Linked DNA regions of Chitinimonas arctica. The protein of the gene in region 2 interacts with the protein of the main gene of each other region in a pairwise test. Links are inferred from orthologs where the notes say so. Each region holds a gene or a part of one and is shown on either strand. Other genes may lie near its edges.

What was found.
Region 1: the proteins of aceE (region 2) and nth interact in binary tests that used the Escherichia coli proteins (3 or more experiments, as listed by UniProt). The link is inferred for Chitinimonas arctica from one-to-one orthologs.

The regions. Positions count from the first base shown.
Region 1 is NZ_CP041730.1:2,976,682-2,985,953, forward strand. What follows is about bases 3,997-6,725. They hold nth (endonuclease III), read right to left. Parts: upstream 5,813-6,725; coding sequence 5,180-5,812; downstream 3,997-5,179. Other genes in these bases: FNU76_RS13395 (potassium transporter Kup), read right to left, coding at 3,997-4,541; ampD (1,6-anhydro-N-acetylmuramyl-L-alanine amidase AmpD), read right to left, coding at 4,638-5,183; FNU76_RS13410 (PilZ domain-containing protein), read right to left, coding at 5,827-6,183; FNU76_RS13415 (hypothetical protein), read right to left, coding at 6,243-6,470; rsxB (electron transport complex subunit RsxB), read right to left, coding at 6,473-6,725. In the rest of the region: FNU76_RS13385 (AAA family ATPase), read right to left, coding at 236-1,396; tal (transaldolase), read left to right, coding at 1,499-2,572; more of FNU76_RS13395, read right to left, coding at 2,637-3,996; more of rsxB, read right to left, coding at 6,726-7,207; FNU76_RS13425 (quinone-dependent dihydroorotate dehydrogenase), read right to left, coding at 7,219-8,244; bifunctional methylenetetrahydrofolate dehydrogenase/methenyltetrahydrofolate cyclohydrolase FolD, read right to left, coding at 8,257-9,111. UniProt on the Escherichia coli protein: DNA repair enzyme that has both DNA N-glycosylase activity and AP-lyase activity. The DNA N-glycosylase activity releases various damaged pyrimidines from DNA by cleaving the N-glycosidic bond, leaving an AP (apurinic/apyrimidinic) site.
Region 2 is NZ_CP041730.1:5,163,081-5,172,852, forward strand. Bases 2,186-5,414 are described here. They hold aceE (pyruvate dehydrogenase (acetyl-transferring), homodimeric type), read left to right. Parts: upstream 2,186-2,559; coding sequence 2,560-5,214; downstream 5,215-5,414. Other genes in these bases: FNU76_RS23410 (hypothetical protein), read left to right, coding at 2,186-2,286; aceF (dihydrolipoyllysine-residue acetyltransferase), read left to right, coding at 5,296-5,414. In the rest of the region: pgi (glucose-6-phosphate isomerase), read left to right, coding at 1-1,318; more of FNU76_RS23410, read left to right, coding at 1,426-2,185; more of aceF, read left to right, coding at 5,415-6,951; lpdA (dihydrolipoyl dehydrogenase), read left to right, coding at 6,961-8,724; FNU76_RS23430 (hypothetical protein), read right to left, coding at 8,804-9,565; FNU76_RS23435 (GNAT family N-acetyltransferase), read right to left, coding at 9,702-9,772. UniProt on the Escherichia coli protein: Component of the pyruvate dehydrogenase (PDH) complex, that catalyzes the overall conversion of pyruvate to acetyl-CoA and CO(2).

The DNA.
Region 1 (9,272 bases), 2.2 Mb from region 2 along the record:
ATCGGATCATTGTCCGCTACACGTTGAATCGATTGATGCACTGCTTGATCGGCAAGGGCCTCCTCTTGTACTGCCCGGTTCGGTGTGGATGTACGGGATAAAGAAGTCATTGCGGGCAGCATCATTTTCTCTCCTGGATTGACAAGGTTCGATCATGGCGAATGCGGCAAACCCCGCCGCGCGGGATGGGCGGTCAGTTGGCAATGCCCAACTCAGTCCTTTTTTACAACGGTCTTTAGTCCGGCCAGTGCCAGGATGGTTCGTCCAGCCGGCCTTGGCCGACCACCAGCGTTTCGCCGAAGTCCTTGTCCAGGACGATGCGATTGCAATCGCGCGCCTGTTCCAGGGCGGCGATCAGGCGGCTGGCATGGGAGACGACCCAGATCTGCGTGTGGGCCGAGCAGGCAATGATCAGACGGGCCAAGGCCGGCAAAAGATCGGGATGCAGGCTGGTTTCCGGCTCGTTGAGCACCATCAGGGTTGGGGGGCGAGGTGTCAGCAGGGCTGCCGTCAAAAGCAGGTAGCGTAGCGTGCCATCCGACAGCTCGGCGCCGGAGAGCGGGCGCAATAGCCCATGCTGGTGAAACAAGAGGGCGAATCGACTGCCCGACTGGAAATCGATGCCGAGGTGGGAGCCGGGAAAGGCGTCGCTGATGGCCGCATCCAGTGCTGCGCCGTCGCCGATCTCGCGGATGGTCTGCAGGGCGGCCGCCAGGTCGCGGCCGTCATGGTGTAGTACGGGTGTGCGGGTACCGAGTTGTGGCTGCCGGGCCGGCGCGTCGCTATCGGTGCGGAAGTGATCGTAAAAGCGCCAGCTACGGATGGCTTCGCGGACCTGCAGTATTTCCGGGCTGCCGCGCAGGCTGCCCAACTCGCTGAAGAGACTGTCGTGCAACGGTAGATGCTGGCTTGCCACCTCCCAGCGCTTGTCGGCGCGCAGGCGGACGACCGCGCCGGTCCGTTCCACCAGCAAGCTGGCCGGGCGGCAATAGCTACCGGCCCAGATTGCTTCGTGTTTGATCTCGGGATCAAGGCGAAAGGCGGTTTCGTCCGGGATAGGCAAACCGAGAGCGATGGCATAGCCGTAGTCCTCGCCGGCAAACCCTAGCCGCAATCGCATCGGACTACTGCGTGGTCCGCCCTGGACCGGCAGTTCACCCCGGCGTACCGCTGCGGACAAGCGCTCCGGCCCGGCCCAGAAAGTGGAGCCCAGACCGCCTTCGCGGGCCAGGGCATTGATCACGCCACCCTGGGCGGTCTCGGCCAGCAGGCGCAGGGCGCGATATACATTGGATTTACCGCTGCCATTGGCGCCGGTAATCACATTGAGCCTGGCCAGCGGCAGGGTGAGTTGCTTGGCGGAGCGGTAGTTTGCGACAGAGAGTGTGGTCAGCATGCGTAAGAAAGAGATTGGCGATTTCGACGCGTATGGGAGGGACAAATCGGCTTCGGTTCACGTTAACATGGTCGCCCCCGTCAATGCCATGCAAAGCCCACCATGAATCCATTGCTTCAAGTCCGGCCGCTGGGCCAACGAATCTGGCTCGATAATCTATCGCGCGAATTGCTGGCAGGCCCCCTGCAACAGCTGATCGCCGAGGATGGCCTGGCCGGTTTGACCTCCAACCCCGCCATTTTCCAGAAATCGATTTCCAGTGGTGCCGGCTATGGCGCCGATCTGGCTCGCCTCAAGACGCTGCCGCTCAGTACCGAGCAACGCTTCGAAGCGCTGGCCGTGCCGGATGTGCAAGCGGCGTGCGACCTGTTCGCCCCGGCTTACCGCGAATCCGCCGGCCTCGATGGTTATGTGAGCCTCGAAGTGTCCCCTTACCTGGCGCGCGATACCGCCGGTACGCTCGCGGCGGCACAGCGGCTGTGGAACGATATCGGCCGGCCCAATGCCATGATCAAGATCCCGGCCACCGCCGAGAGCCTGCCCGCCTTTAGTGCCGCCATTGCGGCCGGTATCAATGTGAATGTGACCTTGATGTTCGGCCAGCGTCATTGCGATGCGGTGTTCGATGCCTATGTGGGCGGCCTGCGCCAGCGCTTGGCGGCGGGTGGCGACTTGCGCGCTGTCCGTTCGGTGGCCAGCCTGTTCCTGTCGCGCGTCGACGTATGGGTGGACGGCAAGCTCGATACCATGGGCGGCGAGGCCTCGGCGCTCAAGGGCAAGGCGGCCATTGCCGTGGCGCGGCAGGCTTATGCGCGCTGGATGGATCGCTGGAACGGCCCCGAGTGCGCCGACCTGCGTGCCGCCGGCGCGAATATCCAGCGTCTGCTGTGGGCCAGTACCGGCACCAAGAATCCCGCTTATTCGGCCGTGATGTATGTCGATGAGCTGATCGGCGCCGAGACCGTCAATACCCTGCCGGACGCCACCCTGGCAGCATTCCGGTCGGAAGGTTCGGCCAAGCCGCGCCTGCTGGAAGGTTTGGCCGACGCGCAAAGCGCGCTGGCTCGGCTGGCGGCGCTGGGTATTTCGCTGGATGGTGCTGCCGAGCAGTTGCAGGTCGATGGCTTGAAGCTGTTTGACGATGCTTTCGACAAGTTGCTGACCTTACTGGCTTAAGTCGCTTGTTCCCGCAAAACGCCCCGGCCGCCACAGCTTGCCGGGGCGTTTTGCGTATCGGGCCTTACATTTCCACCTGCGTACCCATTTCCACCACGCGGTTGGGTGGAATGCGGAAGAAATCGGTGGGGCGCTGGGCATTGCGCTGCATCCAGGTAAACAGCTTGAGCTGCACCCAGTGCATTTCGTAGGCCTTGGCGGGCTGGCGGTCGCAGATGATGGTCTCCCGCGACAGGAAGTAGGAGGTCGTCATTTCGTCGCACACAACCCCGTGGTCGCGCTCGGCCAGGCGCAGGATGTTGGGGACCGAGGGATCCTCGGTAAAGCCATAGGTGGCGATGATCTGCCAGAACGAGTCGGACAGGCGGGTGACCTTCAGCTTCTGCTTTTCCGGCACCCTGGGGATATCGGTGGACTGGATGGTCATGAAGATCACCTGCTCATGCAGCACCTTATTGTGCTTGAGGTTATGCAGGAGAGCGTGCGGCGTGCTGTCGGCGCTACCGGTCATGAAGATCGCGCAGCCTTCCACCCGGTGAGGCGGATTCGCTTCGATGGACTGGACGAACATGGACAGCGGCAGTTCGCCGTCATGGATGCGGTGGAAAAGCTGGCGGCGTCCCCGCTTCCAGGTGAACATCATCCCCAGCATGATCAGGCCGATGGCGACGGGGAACCAGCCGCCGTCGGGAATCTTGGGGATATTCGCGGCCAGCAGCGCGATATCCACCACCAGGAAACAGCTGAGCAGGCTACGGATGGCCAGGTTGCGGCGCGGGTTGTCGCTGCGTTTAAGCGCCACGAAGGCGCACAGCGTGGTCATCATCATGATGCCGCAGATGGCGAAGCCATAAGCAGCCGCCAGATTGCTGGAGGAGCGGAAAGCCACCACCAGCAGCAGTACGGCGATGCACATGGTCCAGTTGATGCCGGGAATATAGATCTGGCCGATCTCGTCGTCGGAAGTGTGGATGATGTCCATGCGCGGCATATAACCGAGCTGGGTAGCCTGGCGGGTAATCGAAAATACCCCGGAGATCAAAGCCTGCGAGGCGATGACGGCCGCAGCGGCGGACAGGATCACCAGCGGCAGCACCAAGGGTTCGGGCGCCAGCAGGAAGAACGGATGGGAAGCGGCGCTAGGGTCGTGCAGGATCAATGCTCCCTGGCCGAAATAATTGAGCAGCAAACCTGGCAGTGCCAGGCCGAACCAGCCGATCTGAATGGGTTTTCGACCGAAGTGGCCCATATCGGCATAAATGGCTTCGGCGCCGGTTACCGCAAGAACCACGGCACCCAGCGAGAGAAAAGCCGGTAGGGGCTGAGCCAGGAAGAAGTCCAGCGCATAGCCGGGCCATAGGGCGCGCAGTACCGAGGGGTCATGCAGGATGCCGCCTATGCCCAAAATACCCAGCGACAGGAACCACAGCACCATGATGGGACCGAAAAAGCGGCCCACCCTGCCCGTGCCGTGCCGTTGCACCGCGAACAAGGCCACGATGATGACCACGGAAAGCGGCACGATATAGCGCTCCAACGCCGGGTTGAGCACCTTCAACCCCTCCATGGCGCCCAATACCGATACTGCGGGGGTGATGATGCCGTCACCGTAGAACAGCGCCGCGCCGGCGATGCCCAGCAGGATAAAAATGGAAAACTGGCCGCGCTTGCGCTGGGTATTGCGCAGCGCCAGGGCCATCAAGGCCAGAATGCCGCCTTCGCCGTTGTTGTCCGCGCGCAACATGAAGAAAACGTACTTGAAGGACACGATGAACAATAATGCCCAGGTAATCAGCGAAAGGATGCCCAGGACATTGCCCGGCGTGGCCTGCAGGCCGTGCTTGGCGTCGAAGCATTCCGCCATGGCATAGAGCGGGCTGGTACCGATGTCGCCGTACACCACACCCAGCGCGGCCAAGGTGGTGAGGGCGAGTTTTTTCGGGTCTTGCTGGTCGTTTTGGACGCTCATGGCGACACTTTCTATTTAGAACCAGAGGGGAGTGGCGGCGGATTATAAGCCTGCGCTACCCAACAGGGAATCGCTTCATGCTGCAATGCAGCAAAATCAGACGGTCGGCGCGCCACCCACGGCTTCCCAGTCGAAGAACGGACCGGGATCGGTTTTGCGCTCCGGTGCGATATGGCAGTGGCCAAGCAGGTGCCGGATGGGAAAGTGCTGCGCCAGCTGCGCCAGTATCAGTTTAAGGCTCCGGTACTGAGCCGCTTCATAAGGCCAGTCATCCCCGCCCTCCAGTTCGATGCCAATGGAAAAATCATTGCAGCGTTCACGCCCTTGCCAGCGCGACACGCCGGCGTGCCATGCGCGCTGCCGGCAAGGTACGAACTGGACCAGTTCGCCGTCACGGCGGATAAAGAAATGGGCCGAGACGCGCATATGCTGCAACTCCTCGAAGCAAGGGTCCGCCGCCGGGTCGCAGCGATTGGTGAACAGCCGCTCCACCCCGTCGCCGCCGAAGCGGCCCGGCGGTAGGGAGATCGAGTGGATCACCACCATGTCGACCACGCTGCCCTCGGGTCGTTCATCGCAATTGGGCGAGACGATGCGCCTCGCACCACTCAGCCAGCCCTGGGCATCGATGGCAGGTGTCATATCGCCTTAGCCTTGTAATCACACAAATCATTCACGATACAGCGCATGCACTCCGGTTTGCGTGCCTTGCACACGTAGCGGCCATGGAGGATCAGCCAATGGTGGGCATCCAGCAGGAATTCGCGTGGGATCACCTTCATCAGTTTGTCCTCGACCGCCCGTACATCCTTGCCCGGCGCCAGCCCGGTGCGGTTGGCCACCCGGAAGATATGGGTATCGACCGCCATGGTGGGCTGGCCGAAGGCCGTATTCAACACGACATTGGCGGTTTTGCGGCCCACTCCGGGCAACGCTTCCAGGGCAGCGCGATCGGCGGGGACCTGGCCGTCATGCTCTTCCAGCAACATGCGGCACAGCTCGATCACGTGCTTGGCCTTGCTGCGGAACAGGCCGATGGTAGCGATATGGCTTTCGAGTCCGGCTTGGCCCAAGGCATAGATCGCCGAGGGCGTATTGGCGATCGGGTAAAGCTTGCGGGTGGCCTTATTGACGCCCACGTCGGTGGCTTGGGCGGACAGTACGACGGCAACCAGCAGTTCGAAGGGGCTGCTGTATTCCAGTTCGGTACGCGGTTCGGGATTGTGGGCGCGCAGGCGTTCGAAGAATTCGCGGCGACTGTCTTTGTTCAAGATGGGGTCTCTGGCTAGCCGGCGGTCTGCTCGACATGACGGATGAAGGATTCGATCAGTTCCGCGGTACTGCGGGGTTCCGAGACGAAATCGAGAAAGGCCAGGCCGATATGGAAACGTCCGGCCAGTTCGGCCGGCCGGCAAGAGGCGATACGGCAACGGGCCTGTACGATATTTTCACGGCCGTTCAGCGGCAGCATGAAGTAGACATGGCAGTCCACCTCGGTCTGTATCACGCGGTCATGCTCGATACCCAGGCCCGATGTGGAGATATCCTCGATATTGCTGAGCAATCCCGGCCCCTGCTGGGGGATGACCTTGACCCAAGTCTTGAAGCGGATACGGCTATGCAAGCGGGTATTGAGTTTCATGATGGCTCACGAGGCACGGCGCTGGCGCAGTGCGGGATATCACACAGTCGGGCTTCTCGCTATCGCGAAGGGCGACTGGGCTTTTTTTTTGGAACCAGCAAGGTTTCGTCCACTTGCCATTGGCGTGCTTCGCGTTCGCGGGCTTCGGCCACGAAGCACCAAATACGCCAGGCACCCCATAACACGGCTGCACCCAGCAACATCATGGCCATGGAAAAGAGGCCTGCCTGTATCAAAAGGATAAACAGGAAGGCTCCGACGACATAGCCTAGTTTAGCGAGATTCATGCTTATTTGCCTTTGCTAGCGAGAGGTTGGGCCAGCCGCTCGGCGGCGCGGGCCATGATGCTGTCCAATTTGGCACGGCGGGCGGCGGCCGCCTCGTCCGGTGCCGCTGCCGGTGGCTGAAGCGCGGGTACGCGTTCGGCCAGCGCGGCGGTAATTCTGGCCTGTTTCTCCGGGGCGGCAAAGTGCGGGTCATCCCGCTTCGCCAGCGCCTTGGATTTCAGCCGGGAAACCCGCTCCTGTCGCTCGCGTTCGGTACGGGCCTGGCGCTGGATATGGCGTTGGCGCCAGTGATCGGCTTGGACAAGCCGGACGCTTGCCGCGGCTGGGCGGCTGGCCGGCACCATGCTGATGCAGTCGACCGGGCAGGGGGCGATGCATAACTCGCAGCCGGTACACTCGGCCGCGATAACGGTATGCATCTGCTTGACCGCGCCGAGGATGGCGTCCACCGGGCAGGCCTGGATGCACAGGGTGCAGCCTATGCAATGGGTCTCGTCGATCAAGGCCAACGCAAACGGCTTGGTGGCGCCGTGCGCCGGGTTCAGTGGAATCACCGGCTTGCCGGTCAGGGCGGCCAGTCCGGCGATGCCGGCTTCGCCCCCCGGGGGGCACTGGTCTATCCCGGCCTCGCCGTCCGCGATCGCCTCGGCATAGCGGCGGCAATCGGGATAGCCGCATTGCGTGCACTGGGTTTGCGGCAGGATGGCGTCGAGGCGGTCGGCGAGCGAGTGGTTCATGGTCAGTGTCCCTACCGCTGCAACTCGCGAATGGCATGGACGGATTCGCCGATCAGGGCGGTGCCGCGATAGATCAGGCCGCTATAGACCTGGACCAGCGAGGCGCCGGCTTCGATTTTCTCGGCGGCGTGCTGGCCTTCGAGAATGCCGCCTACACCGATGATGGGGACCTGTCCGCCCAGTGCCTGCGCCAGGGCACGGACCACGGTCAGCGATTTGGCGCGCACGGGGGTGCCGGAAAGTCCGCCGGTTTCCTTGCCATGCTGGATATGTTCCACGCCGACGCGCGACAGGGTGGTATTGGTGGCGATAACGCCATCGAACCGATACTCGATCAATAGCCGGGCAATCTCGCTGATCTGCTCGCTCTCCAGGTCCGGGGCGATCTTGAGCGCCATCGGCACATAGCGGCCGTGCTCGCCGGCCAGGCGGGTCTGCTCCTCCTTCAATGCGGCCAACAGCCTCTCCAGCTCGTCGCTCTGCTGCAGTTGCCGCAGGTTCTTGGTATTCGGCGAGGAAATATTGACGGTTACATAACTGGCGTAGGGATAGACCCGGGTCAGGCAGCGCAGGTAATCATCATTGGCCTGTTCGATAGGCGTATCGAAATTCTTGCCGATATTGATGCCGAGGATGCCACGGTACTGGGCCGACTCGACATTCTTTACCAGCGCATCCAGCCCGCCATTGTTGAAGCCCATCCGATTGATGATGCCCTCGGCCGCCGGCAGGCGGAACAGGCGTGGTTGCGGATTGCCGGGCTGCGGGCGTGGCGTGACGGTACCGATTTCGATAAAGCCGAAGCCGAGATCGGCCAGTGCGTCGATATGTTCGCCATTCTTGTCCAGGCCGGCGCCCAGGCCGACCGGGTTGGGGAAATTCAGCCCCATGCAGCTCACGGGCAGATCTTCCTCACGGCTGCCGATCACACGGGCGAAGCCCAGCGCATGCAGGGCTTCCAGGCCGGCGAAGGTGAATTTGTGGGCCGTTTCGGGTTCAAGGGCGAACAGCAAGGGGCGCAGCAGGGGGTAAAGCATGGGCGGCTCGATTCAGGGGTTCAGGTTGACGCTGGCGTCGAAGGTATTGCGCATCAGCATGGCGATGGTCATCGGGCCCACGCCACCCGGGACGGGCGTGATCCAGCTGGCGCGCGTGCGTGCGATATCGAATTGCACATCGCCGCACAGCTTGCCGTCCGCCTGGCGGTTGATGCCCACGTCGATCACGATGGCGCCTGGCTTGATCCAGTCGCCCTGGACAAAGTTGGGGATGCCGACGCCCGCCACCACCACATCGGCTGCGCGCACCTTGTCGGCCAGGTCACGGGTGCGGCTATGGCAAATGGTCACGGTCGCCCGCGCCAGCAACAGTTCCAGCGCGGCCGGCCGGCCGACGATATTGGAAGCACCGATCACCACGGCATCCTTGCCCACCAGGTCCACGCCGGTTTTTTCCAGCATCACCATCACGCCATGCGGCGTGCAGGGACGCAGCAAGGGCATCTTCAGGGCAAGGCGGCCGAAGTTGTAAGGATGGAAGCCGTCCACGTCCTTCAATGGGTTGATGGTTTCGATCACCCGCTCCGCGTTCATATGGCTGGGCAGCGGCAACTGCACCAGGATACCGTCCACCGCCGGGTCTTCGTTCAGGCTGCGGACCAGGTCCAGTAGCGCGTCTTCGCTCAGGCTGGCCGGAAATTCGTAGGACAGCGAGCGGATACCGGCGCTTTCGCAGGCTTTTTTCTTGTTTCTGACATAAACGGCCGAGGCGGGATCGTCGCCTACCAGCACCACGGCCAGGGCTGGCGCACGAAAAGCGTTGGCAACGCGAAAATCCACCTTGCTCCGGACTTCGCCGATGATTTCCGTTGAAATCTGTTTGCCATCAAGTAATTGCGCGCTCATGCCGGTACTCCCAATTGGTGCAAAAGAGCCAGATTCTCTCATTAATTGCAGATCGGCCCAAGCTTTGGCTTGACAGCCCGGATCTGCCAACCTATTATGCCGTCCTCGTCGGGGCGTAGCGCAGCCCGGTAGCGCACCTGGTTTGGGACCAGGTGGTCGTG
Region 2 (9,772 bases):
CGGCGAGAACGTCGTTCCGGCCGTCCACGCGGTGCTGGACCGGCTGTCCGGCTTTGCCCAGTCGGTTCGCAACGGCGAGTGGCGCGGCTTCGATGGCCATGCCATCACCGATATCGTCAATATCGGCATCGGCGGCTCGGATCTCGGCCCCTTCATGGTTTGCGAAGCCTTGAAGGACTACACCGCACAGCATCTGCGCCTGCATTTCGTCTCGACCGTGGACGGTTGGCAATTGGCCAATGTGCTGGCCGGCCTGAACCCCGCCACCACGCTGTTTATCGTCGCCTCCAAGACCTTCACCACCCAGGAAACCCTGACCAACGCCCGCGCCGCGCGCGCCTGGCTGGTAGCTGCCGGTGGCGAGGATGCGGTGGCGCGGCATTTCGTCGCCGTTTCCACCAATACCGAGGCGGTCTGCCAGTTCGGCATCGATCCGGCCAATATGTTCGGCTTCTGGAACTGGGTCGGCGGCCGCTATTCGCTCTGGTCGGCCATCGGCCTGCCCATCCTGCTGGCCATCGGCGACATCCATTTCCGTGCCCTGCTGGATGGCGCGCATGCCATGGACCGGCATTTCGCCACGGCGCCGCTGCATGGCAATATGCCGGTGATACTGGCCATGCTGGGCGTGTACTACGTCAACGGCATGGGCGCCGCCAGCCACTTGATCTCGCCCTACAACCAGCCGCTGCATCGGCTGCCTGCCTATCTGCAGCAGCTGGACATGGAATCCAACGGCAAGACCGTGCGCCTGGACGGCGATGCGGTCGATTACCAGACCGGACCGATTATCTGGGGCGAGCCCGGCATCAATGCCCAGCACGCCTACTACCAGTTGCTGCATCAGGGCAGCCAACTGATCCCGGTCGACTTTATCGCCGCCTTGTCCAATCCGCGCAGCAGCGCCGAGCACCAAACCATCCTGCTGGCCAATTTCCTGGCCCAGACCGAAGCGTTGATGTGCGGCAAGGACGCCGCCACCGTGCGCGCCGAGCTGAGCGCCCAGGGCCTGGACGAGGCGGCCATTGCCGCCCTGTTGCCGCACAAGGTCTTCGCCGGTAACCGCCCCACCAATACCCTGCTGCTCGATGGGCTGGATCCGCATACCCTTGGCGGCCTGGTGGCGATGTACGAGCATAAGGTGTTTGTCCAGGGCGTGGTCTGGGGGGTGAACTCCTACGATCAATGGGGGGTGGAACTGGGTAAGCAGCTGGCCCGCGCCATCGAAGCCGAATTGCGCGGCACGGCGCCCGCAGGCCGGCATGACGCGTCCACCAGCCGGTTGATCGCCCACGTGCGTAGCGCATTGGGAACGTAATGTTGGTACCGCATCATGGCGGCCATCAGGGCCAGCCACGATGCGCGTGACGGGGCTTTACGCTATAAAGGCGAACTTGCCCCAGGGATAACACAATGGAGATAGGCATGCAGCACGCTCTTTCGTCGCGTTTGGGCCAGCTTGGCATCGGCTTGCTGATGACGGTTTCGGCGATGGCATACGATTCCAGCAAGCCGTGGTCGGAGACCGACGACTATGTGCGGCTCGATGCGGTCAATGCCGCCAACCAGCACCCCGTTACTTTCAGCGTGGAGCAACTACAGTCCCTGTTGACCCGCTTCTACAAGAAGGAAGCCGAGAAAGAGCCGGCCCCCTACTTCAGCGAAGACGAAGGCAAGCGCCTGGCCAACTGGCTGGTACCGCTGTTCGCCAAAGCCACCAAGGGCGACGATGTGCTGTTCGGCACCTCCTACCGCCCCGGCAATATGTTCTTTGTGCCCCGCTCGCTCAATGCCGGCCGTTTCTTCGTGGAAAACGGCCGCTTGCACCTGTTGATGGGTATGTGCGCCGAGCCGTTCGATATCAGCTACCAGCGCAGCTATGCCGGCGGCCGTGCCCTTAACCATGGCAGCCGCATCAAGCCGGTCAATGGCGCGGGCTGCGAACTGCTGGCGGGCAACGGCGTCGAACGGGTGAACAACCGGCCCGATTGGCTCAGCATGGATATCTCGGCGGCACTGGCCAGCAAGCCCGTGACCACCTTTGCGCCAGCGGCGGCGCCCACCACCTTCCAGCCGGCCGCAACGCCTGGCGTGCCGCCCGCGGCCGCGCCGGCGCCTCGGCCACCTGCCAGTGCGGCGGCCCCGGCACCCACCAGCCCAGCGGTGGCCGCCCCGATCAGCAAGATCGAGGAACGGTTATTGCTGCTCAAGCGTCTCAAGGATACCGGGCTGATCAATGCGGCCGAATACGAGCAGAAGCGCGCCGCGATCCTGAAGGAACTGTAGGACGAGGGGCGCCTACAGCGTCCCTGCCGTTGAACGCGGCAATAACAGAGGCCGGAAAGGCCCACAACACTCGCTCCACCCAAGCAGCAGAGACAACATTGGCAGCGCAAGCCCCTCACTACGCCGATCCCGCATCGGCCCGGTTTCTTGCCGCACGGCCGCCACCCGGCCGTGCGCGCCGACCTATCTCCAAACGCCCCGCTGCCGCCACCCCGCGGCACGGCTGCGTGCTGTCCCGCATTCATATAACGACAAACCCACAAGGTACCCAAGATGGCTGAGCAATTCGACGATCTCGATCCGCAGGAAACACGCGAGTGGCTGGATGCGCTCGATGGCGTGATCGAAACCGAAGGACCGGTGCGCGCGCACTATCTGATCGAGAAGCTGATCGAGGAAGCGTCCGAAAAAGGCGCCAATATTCCCTATAGCGCCAGCACGCAATATATCAACACCATCCCGGTCGAAGCCGAGCCGCCGTTCCCCGGCGACACCACCATCGAGCACAAGATCCGCGCCTATACCCGCTGGAACGCGATGGCCATGGTGGTGCGTGCCAACAAGCACACCAATGTGGGCGGCCATATCGCCTCGTTCGCCTCCGCCGCTACCCTGTACGACGTCGGTTTCAACCATTTCTGGCATGCCCCGAGCGAGCAGCACGGCGGCGACCTGATCTTCGTGCAGGGCCATGTGGCGACCGGCATCTATTCGCGTGCCTATCTGCTGGGCCGGCTCACCGAGGAGCAGCTGAACAGTTTCCGCCAGGAAGTAGGCGGCAAGGGCCTGTCCAGCTACCCGCACCCGTGGCTGATGCCGGATTTCTGGCAGTTCCCCACCGTATCGATGGGCCTGGGCCCGCTGATGGCGATCTACCAAGCCCGTTTCATGAAGTACCTGCAGGATCGCGGCTTTGCCAAGACCGAAGGCCGCAAGGTCTGGGCCTTCTGCGGCGACGGTGAAATGGACGAGCCGGAATCGCTGGGCGCCATCGGCATGGCCGGGCGCGAGCGGCTGGACAACCTGGTGTTCGTCATCAACTGCAATCTGCAACGCCTGGACGGCCCGGTGCGCGGCAACGGCAAGATCATCCAGGAACTGGAAGGCGAGTTCCGCGGTTCGGGCTGGAATGTGATCAAGCTGGTCTGGGGCACCAAGTGGGATGCCCTGTTCGCCCGCGACAAGAAGGGCCTGCTGGCCAAGCGCATGATGGAAGTGCTGGACGGCGAGTACCAGGTGATGAAGGCCCGCGACGGCGCCTATGTGCGCGAGCACTTCTTCAATACGCCTGAACTGAAGGCGATGGTGCAGGACTGGTCGGACAAGGATATCTGGGACCTGAATCGCGGCGGCCACGATCCGGCCAAGATCTACGCGGCCTTCAAGGCCGCCAGCGAATCGCAGGGCAAGCCCACGGTCATCCTGGCCAAGACGGTCAAGGGCTATGGCATGGGCTCGGCCGGCGAGGCGATGAATATCACCCACCAGCAGAAAAAGCTCGATATCGACTCGATCAAGCAGTTCCGCGACCGTTTCGGCATTCCGGTGCCGGACGACCAACTGGAAGCCGTGCCCTTCGTCAAATTCGAAGAAGGCTCGCCCGAGTTGGCCTATATGCGCGGCCATCGCCAGGCCCTGGGCGGCTACCTGCCGCAGCGCCGCAGCAAGGCCTATGCGCTGGAAATCCCGCCGCTGAGCGCTTTCGACGCCCTGCTGAAGGGTTCGGGCGAAGGCCGCGAATACTCCACCACCATGGCCTTTGTCCGCATGCTGACGCAATTGCTGAAGGACAAGCAGATCGGTCGCCATATCGTCCCCATCGTGCCGGACGAGTCGCGCACCTTCGGCATGGAAGGCCTGTTCCGCCAAGTCGGCATCTGGAACCAGGACGGCCAGAAGTATGTGCCGCAGGATGCCGACCAGCTGATGTTCTACAAGGAATCCAAGGAAGGCCAGATTCTGCAGGAAGGCATCAACGAAGCCGGCGCCATGTGCGACTGGATCGCCGCCGGTACCGCCTACAGCACCCACGGCGTGCCGATGATCCCGTTCTATATCTATTACTCGATGTTCGGCTTCCAGCGGGTCGGCGATCTGGCCTGGGCAGCCGGCGATATGCGCACGCGCGGCTTCCTGCTGGGCGGCACCGCCGGCCGGACCACCCTCAACGGCGAAGGCTTGCAACACGAGGACGGCCACTCCCACCTGATCTCGGCCACCATCCCGAACTGCATTTCCTACGACCCGACCTTCGGCTTCGAAGTGGCGGTCATCGTGCAGGACGGCATGCGCCGCATGTATGCCGACCAGGAAGATGTGTACTACTACCTTACCCTGATGAACGAGAACTACAACCACCCTGCCATGCCGGCCGGTGTGGAAGAAGGCATCGTCAAGGGCATGTACCGGCTCAAGGCCGGCGCTGCCGGTGACTTGCGCGTGCAGCTGATGGGCTCGGGCACCATCTTCAACGAAGTGATCGCCGCCGCCACGCTGCTGAGCGAGGATTGGGGCGTACAGGCCGATCTGTGGAGCTGCCCGAGCTTTACCGAGCTGGCCCGCGACGGCGTAGCGGTGGAACGCCACAATATGCTCAACCCGACCGCCGAGCCCCAACAAGCCTATGTGACCCAATGCCTGCAGGACAGCGAAGGTCCGGTAGTGGTGGCCACCGACTATATGCGCCTGTTCGCGGAGCAGATCCGGGCTTTCGTGCCTCGCCGCTACGTGGTGCTGGGCACCGACGGTTTCGGCCGCTCGGATACCCGCGAGCAACTGCGCGAGTTCTTCGAAGTGAACCGGCATTACGTGGTGATCGCCGCGCTGAAGGCCTTGGCCGATGACGGCAAGCTGCCGCGCGCCAAGGTGGCGGAAGCCATCGCCAAGTACGGCATAAACGCCGCCAAGCCGGCCCCCTGGACGGTATAAGGGGTTTGGGTCCGCGACGGCGCTGAACATACGCGCCGGCGCGCCCTCGCTGACGAGAAAAACACGGATAGGATGCGACGTATGAGCAAGCAGATAGAACTGAAAGTGCCCGATATCGGCGACTACAAGGGCGTCGATGTCATCGAGGTTTTCGTCAAGGTAGGCGATGTCATCCAGAAAGACGATTCGCTGATCAGCCTGGAAACCGACAAGGCCACCATGGAAGTACCGGCCAATACCGGCGGGGTGGTCACCGAAGTACGGATCAAGATCGGCGACAAGGTCTCGGAAGGCAGCGTCCTGATCGTGCTGGACACCGATGCAGCCGGAACCGCCGTGGCCAGCCCTGCCGCGCCCGCGCCTGTCGCTGCGCCGGCCCCGGCGCCCGTGTCGGCGCCCGCACCCGCACCGCAATCGGCCGGATCCGCCGCGCCCGTCAGTATCGAGGTCAAGGTACCGGATATCGGCGATTACCAATCGGTCGATGTCATCGAAGTCCTGGTCAAGGTCGGCGACCAGGTCGGCAAGGACGATTCCCTGCTGACGCTGGAAACCGACAAGGCCACCATGGAAATCCCGGCCCCGCAAGCCGGCGTGGTGCAAAGCGTGGCGCTCAAGGTCGGCGATAAGGTGTCGGAAGGCAGTTTGGTGCTGACCTTGCTGGCAAGCGGCGCCGCTTCGGCCGCGCCCACCCCGGCACCGGCCCCTCAGCCTGCTCCTGCCGCGCCAGCACCTGTCCCTGCCGCCGCACCGTCGGCCGTGGCGCCCGCTCCGGCAGCCGCGGTTGCCGCTGCCGTCGATGAATCAGGCTTCCAGACCGCCCATGCCAGTCCCTCGGTCCGCAAGTTCGCCCGTGAACTCGGTGCCGATCTGGCCCGTATCAAGGGCAGCGGTCCCAAGGGCCGGGTCGTGCAAAGCGATATCCAGGCTTATGTGAAGGGCGTGCTGAGTGGCGCCACCCAAGCCGTGGCCAGTGCCCCCGCCGGCCAGGGCGGCGGTGCCGGCCTCGATCTGCTGCCATGGCCCAAGGTCGATTTCGCCAAGTTCGGTCCGGTGGAAAGCAAGCCGCTTAGCCGTATCAAGAAGCTGTCCGGCGCCAATCTGCATCGCAACTGGGTGATGATTCCGCATGTCACCCAGTTCGACGAGGCCGATATCACCGAGATGGAAGCCTTCCGCAAGCAGATGGGCGACGAGCTGAAAAAGCAGGATCTGAAGATCACCCCGCTGGCCTTCATCATCAAGGCCGTGGTGGCCGCCTTGAAGAAATTCCCCGACTTCAATGCCTCGCTGGATGGCGAAAACCTGGTGCTGAAGCAGTACTTCCATATCGGCTTCGCCGCCGATACGCCGAATGGCCTGGTCGTGCCGGTCATTCGCGACGCCGACCGCAAGTCCTTGCTGGAACTGGCCAGCGAGACCGGTGCACTGGCCGCCAAGGCCAGGGACGGTAAGCTGCTGCCGGCTGAAATGCAGGGTGGCTGCTTCTCGATCTCCTCGCTGGGTGGCGTCGGCGGTACTGCCTTCACCCCCATCGTCAATGCGCCGGAAGTGGCTATCCTGGGCGTCTCCAAGTCGTCCATCAAGCCGGTCTGGAACGGCAGCGAGTTCGCGCCACGGCTGATGCTGCCGCTGTCGCTTTCGTATGACCACCGCGTTATCGACGGTGCTTCGGCCGCGCGCTTCACCAGTTATCTTTCCCAAGTGCTCGGCGACATCCGCCGGCTGATGCTGTAAGGAGCCGCCATGAGCATGCAGGATCTGAAAGTACCCGATATCGGCGACTACAAGGACGTCGATGTCATCGAAGTGTTTATCAAGCCGGGCGACACCGTAGCCAAGGAAGACGCCCTGCTTAGCCTGGAGACCGACAAGGCCACCATGGAAGTGCCGGCCAGCAGCGCCGGTGTGGTGCGGGAAGTGCTGGTCAAGGTTGGCGACAAGATCTCGCAGGGTACCGTGATCGCACGGCTGGAGACGGCAGAGGCTACGGCAGAGGGAGCCGCAGCAGCGCCGACGCCCGCCCCTGTTGCCGCGCCCTCGCCTACCCCGGCGGCGCAGCACGTCGGCAGCGCCGATGCGGAATATGATCTGCTGGTCCTGGGCGCCGGTCCCGGCGGTTATTCCGCGGCCTTCCGCGCCGCCGACCTGGGTCTCAAGGTGGTGCTGGTCGAACGCTACGCCACCCTGGGCGGCGTCTGCCTCAACGTGGGGTGTATTCCCTCCAAGGCCTTGCTGCACAACGCTGCAGTGATCGACGAAGTCCGGCACCTGGCAGCCAATGGCATCAAGTATCCCGAACCGGAAATCGACCTGGCCGCCCTGCGCGGCTACAAGGACAAGGTCATCGGCAAGCTGACCACGGGTCTGAGCGGCATGGCCAAAGCCCGCAAAGTGGCCACCGTGCGCGGTCTGGGACGCTTTATCGACCCCCACCATGTGGAAGTCGAGCTGACCCAGGGCAATGGCCAGGACAAGACCGGCGAAAAGCAGGTCATCAAGTTCAAGCAAGCCATCATCGCGGCCGGCTCACGGGTGGTGAAACTGCCTTTCATCCCTGAAGACCCGCGCATTGTCGACAGCACCGGTGCACTGGAACTACGCGACGTGCCGGAACGGATGCTGGTGATCGGCGGCGGCATCATCGGCCTGGAAATGGGCACGGTCTATTCCACCCTGGGCGCCCGCCTGGACGTGGTCGAAATGATGGATGGGCTGATGCAGGGCGCCGACCGCGACCTGGTCCGGGTCTGGCAGAAGATGAATGCCCCCCGCTTCGACAATATCATGCTCAATACCCGCACCGTGGCGGTCGAGGCAAAGCCGGACGGCATCTATGTCCGATTCGAAGGCGCGCAGGCGCCGGCCGAGCCGCAGCGCTACGATCTGGTCCTGGTCGCTGCCGGACGGGCGCCGAACGGTAATCTGATCGGCGCGGAAAATGCCGGCGTGCAGGTAAGCGAGCGTGGCTTTATCGCGGTGGACAAGCAGATGCGCACCAATGTGCCGCATATCTTCGCCATCGGCGACCTGGTCGGCCAGCCCATGCTGGCCCACAAGGCCGTGCACGAAGGCCATGTCGCCGCCGAAGTAGCGGCCGGCCACAAGGCCTACTTCGATGCGCGGGTCATCCCCGGCGTGGCTTACACCGATCCGGAAGTGGCCTGGGTTGGCGTCACCGAGGATGAAGCCAGGAAGAACGGCATCAAGATCGAAAAATCGGTCTTCCCTTGGGCTGCCTCCGGCCGCGCCATTGCCAATGGGCGCGATGAAGGCTTTACCAAGCTGATCTTCGATGCCGACACCCACCGGCTGATCGGCGGCGCCATTGTCGGCACCCACGCCGGCGATATGTTGGGCGAAATCTGCCTGGCCATCGAGATGGGCTGCGACCCGACCGATATCGGCAAGACCATCCACGCCCACCCTACCCTGGGCGAATCCATCGGCCTGGCCGCCGAAGTGTTCGAGGGTAGTTGCACCGATTTGCCGCCGCAGAAGAAACGCTAAGGAAAGCGCCGTCCCGGTTTACGCCGGGATGGCGGCTGTGGGCGCTCACCTGGATTTTGGGCAGCCCGTCTTCGAACGCTTAGCGGCCGCCGCGTAGATACTCCAGCTTACCCTGCCTGGTTTGGCCATCAAAAGTACGAACGTCGAAGGTGCTTTTAACCAGGCCGATTTCCGGCGCATACCAACTGTTTGACTTACTTACTACAAGCGTGGCGCCGCTCCTGGATTGAATCTCCTGATTTGATTCAAACTTGCAGGCGGGCGTTGTGAAATTGCCGGGCAGAACGAGCGTCTCGTTTCCCAGGTAGGTTTCCTTGGCAATGAGTTTAGTGCTGCTTATCTCCGGATTGGACCCAGGGCCGCGCTTGCGATCGACCATGGTCGACGTTTCCAATGTTTCGCCGATGGTAAATGGATAGCGTTCGATATAGGTGGAGGTGTAAGTTGACTCCTCCACCTTTTCTTCGCCTTTTAAAATTTCATCCGAGAGGTTGATATAGGGGTAGTTCTCATAGCTTCTAAAATATCGCCTGTGGCTGATATTATCAGCCGATGCGGGCATGTTTTTAATCGTACGAACCCTGGTCCGTGGGTCGGGCAGCTTTGCGTTATCCCACGTCCACAATTGATCGGACTGTTTTTGGTCATCAAGGGAGTAGCGCATGGTGCGCTGGTCGCCATCGCGCGATATATATAAGCAAGTGTTACGCAGGCTATTATTGCCTGCGGGCGGTAGCTCGGTATCGCTCGTAGCATGGGCGCTACCGCCCGAAAGGAAAAGGCAGGTGCCAAAACAAAGGGCGACAGCTGATAAGGGGAGTTCGGTTTTCAGGTTTTTCATGGGGCAACGCCGAAAGTAAAGACATAATCTTAACGATCTCTACAACTGGCGTGCTTTCGGATTTTTCGAATCCTATCTTAAAGATACTGACTGCTCCCTGGGTATCGCCATTGAGCTTTGTCTTACCTACACCCCCTTACAGATTGGCATACTCATTCTTCCTGCCTGTATCAAGAATATAAAAATGGCGCCTTGATTGGCCCTGCT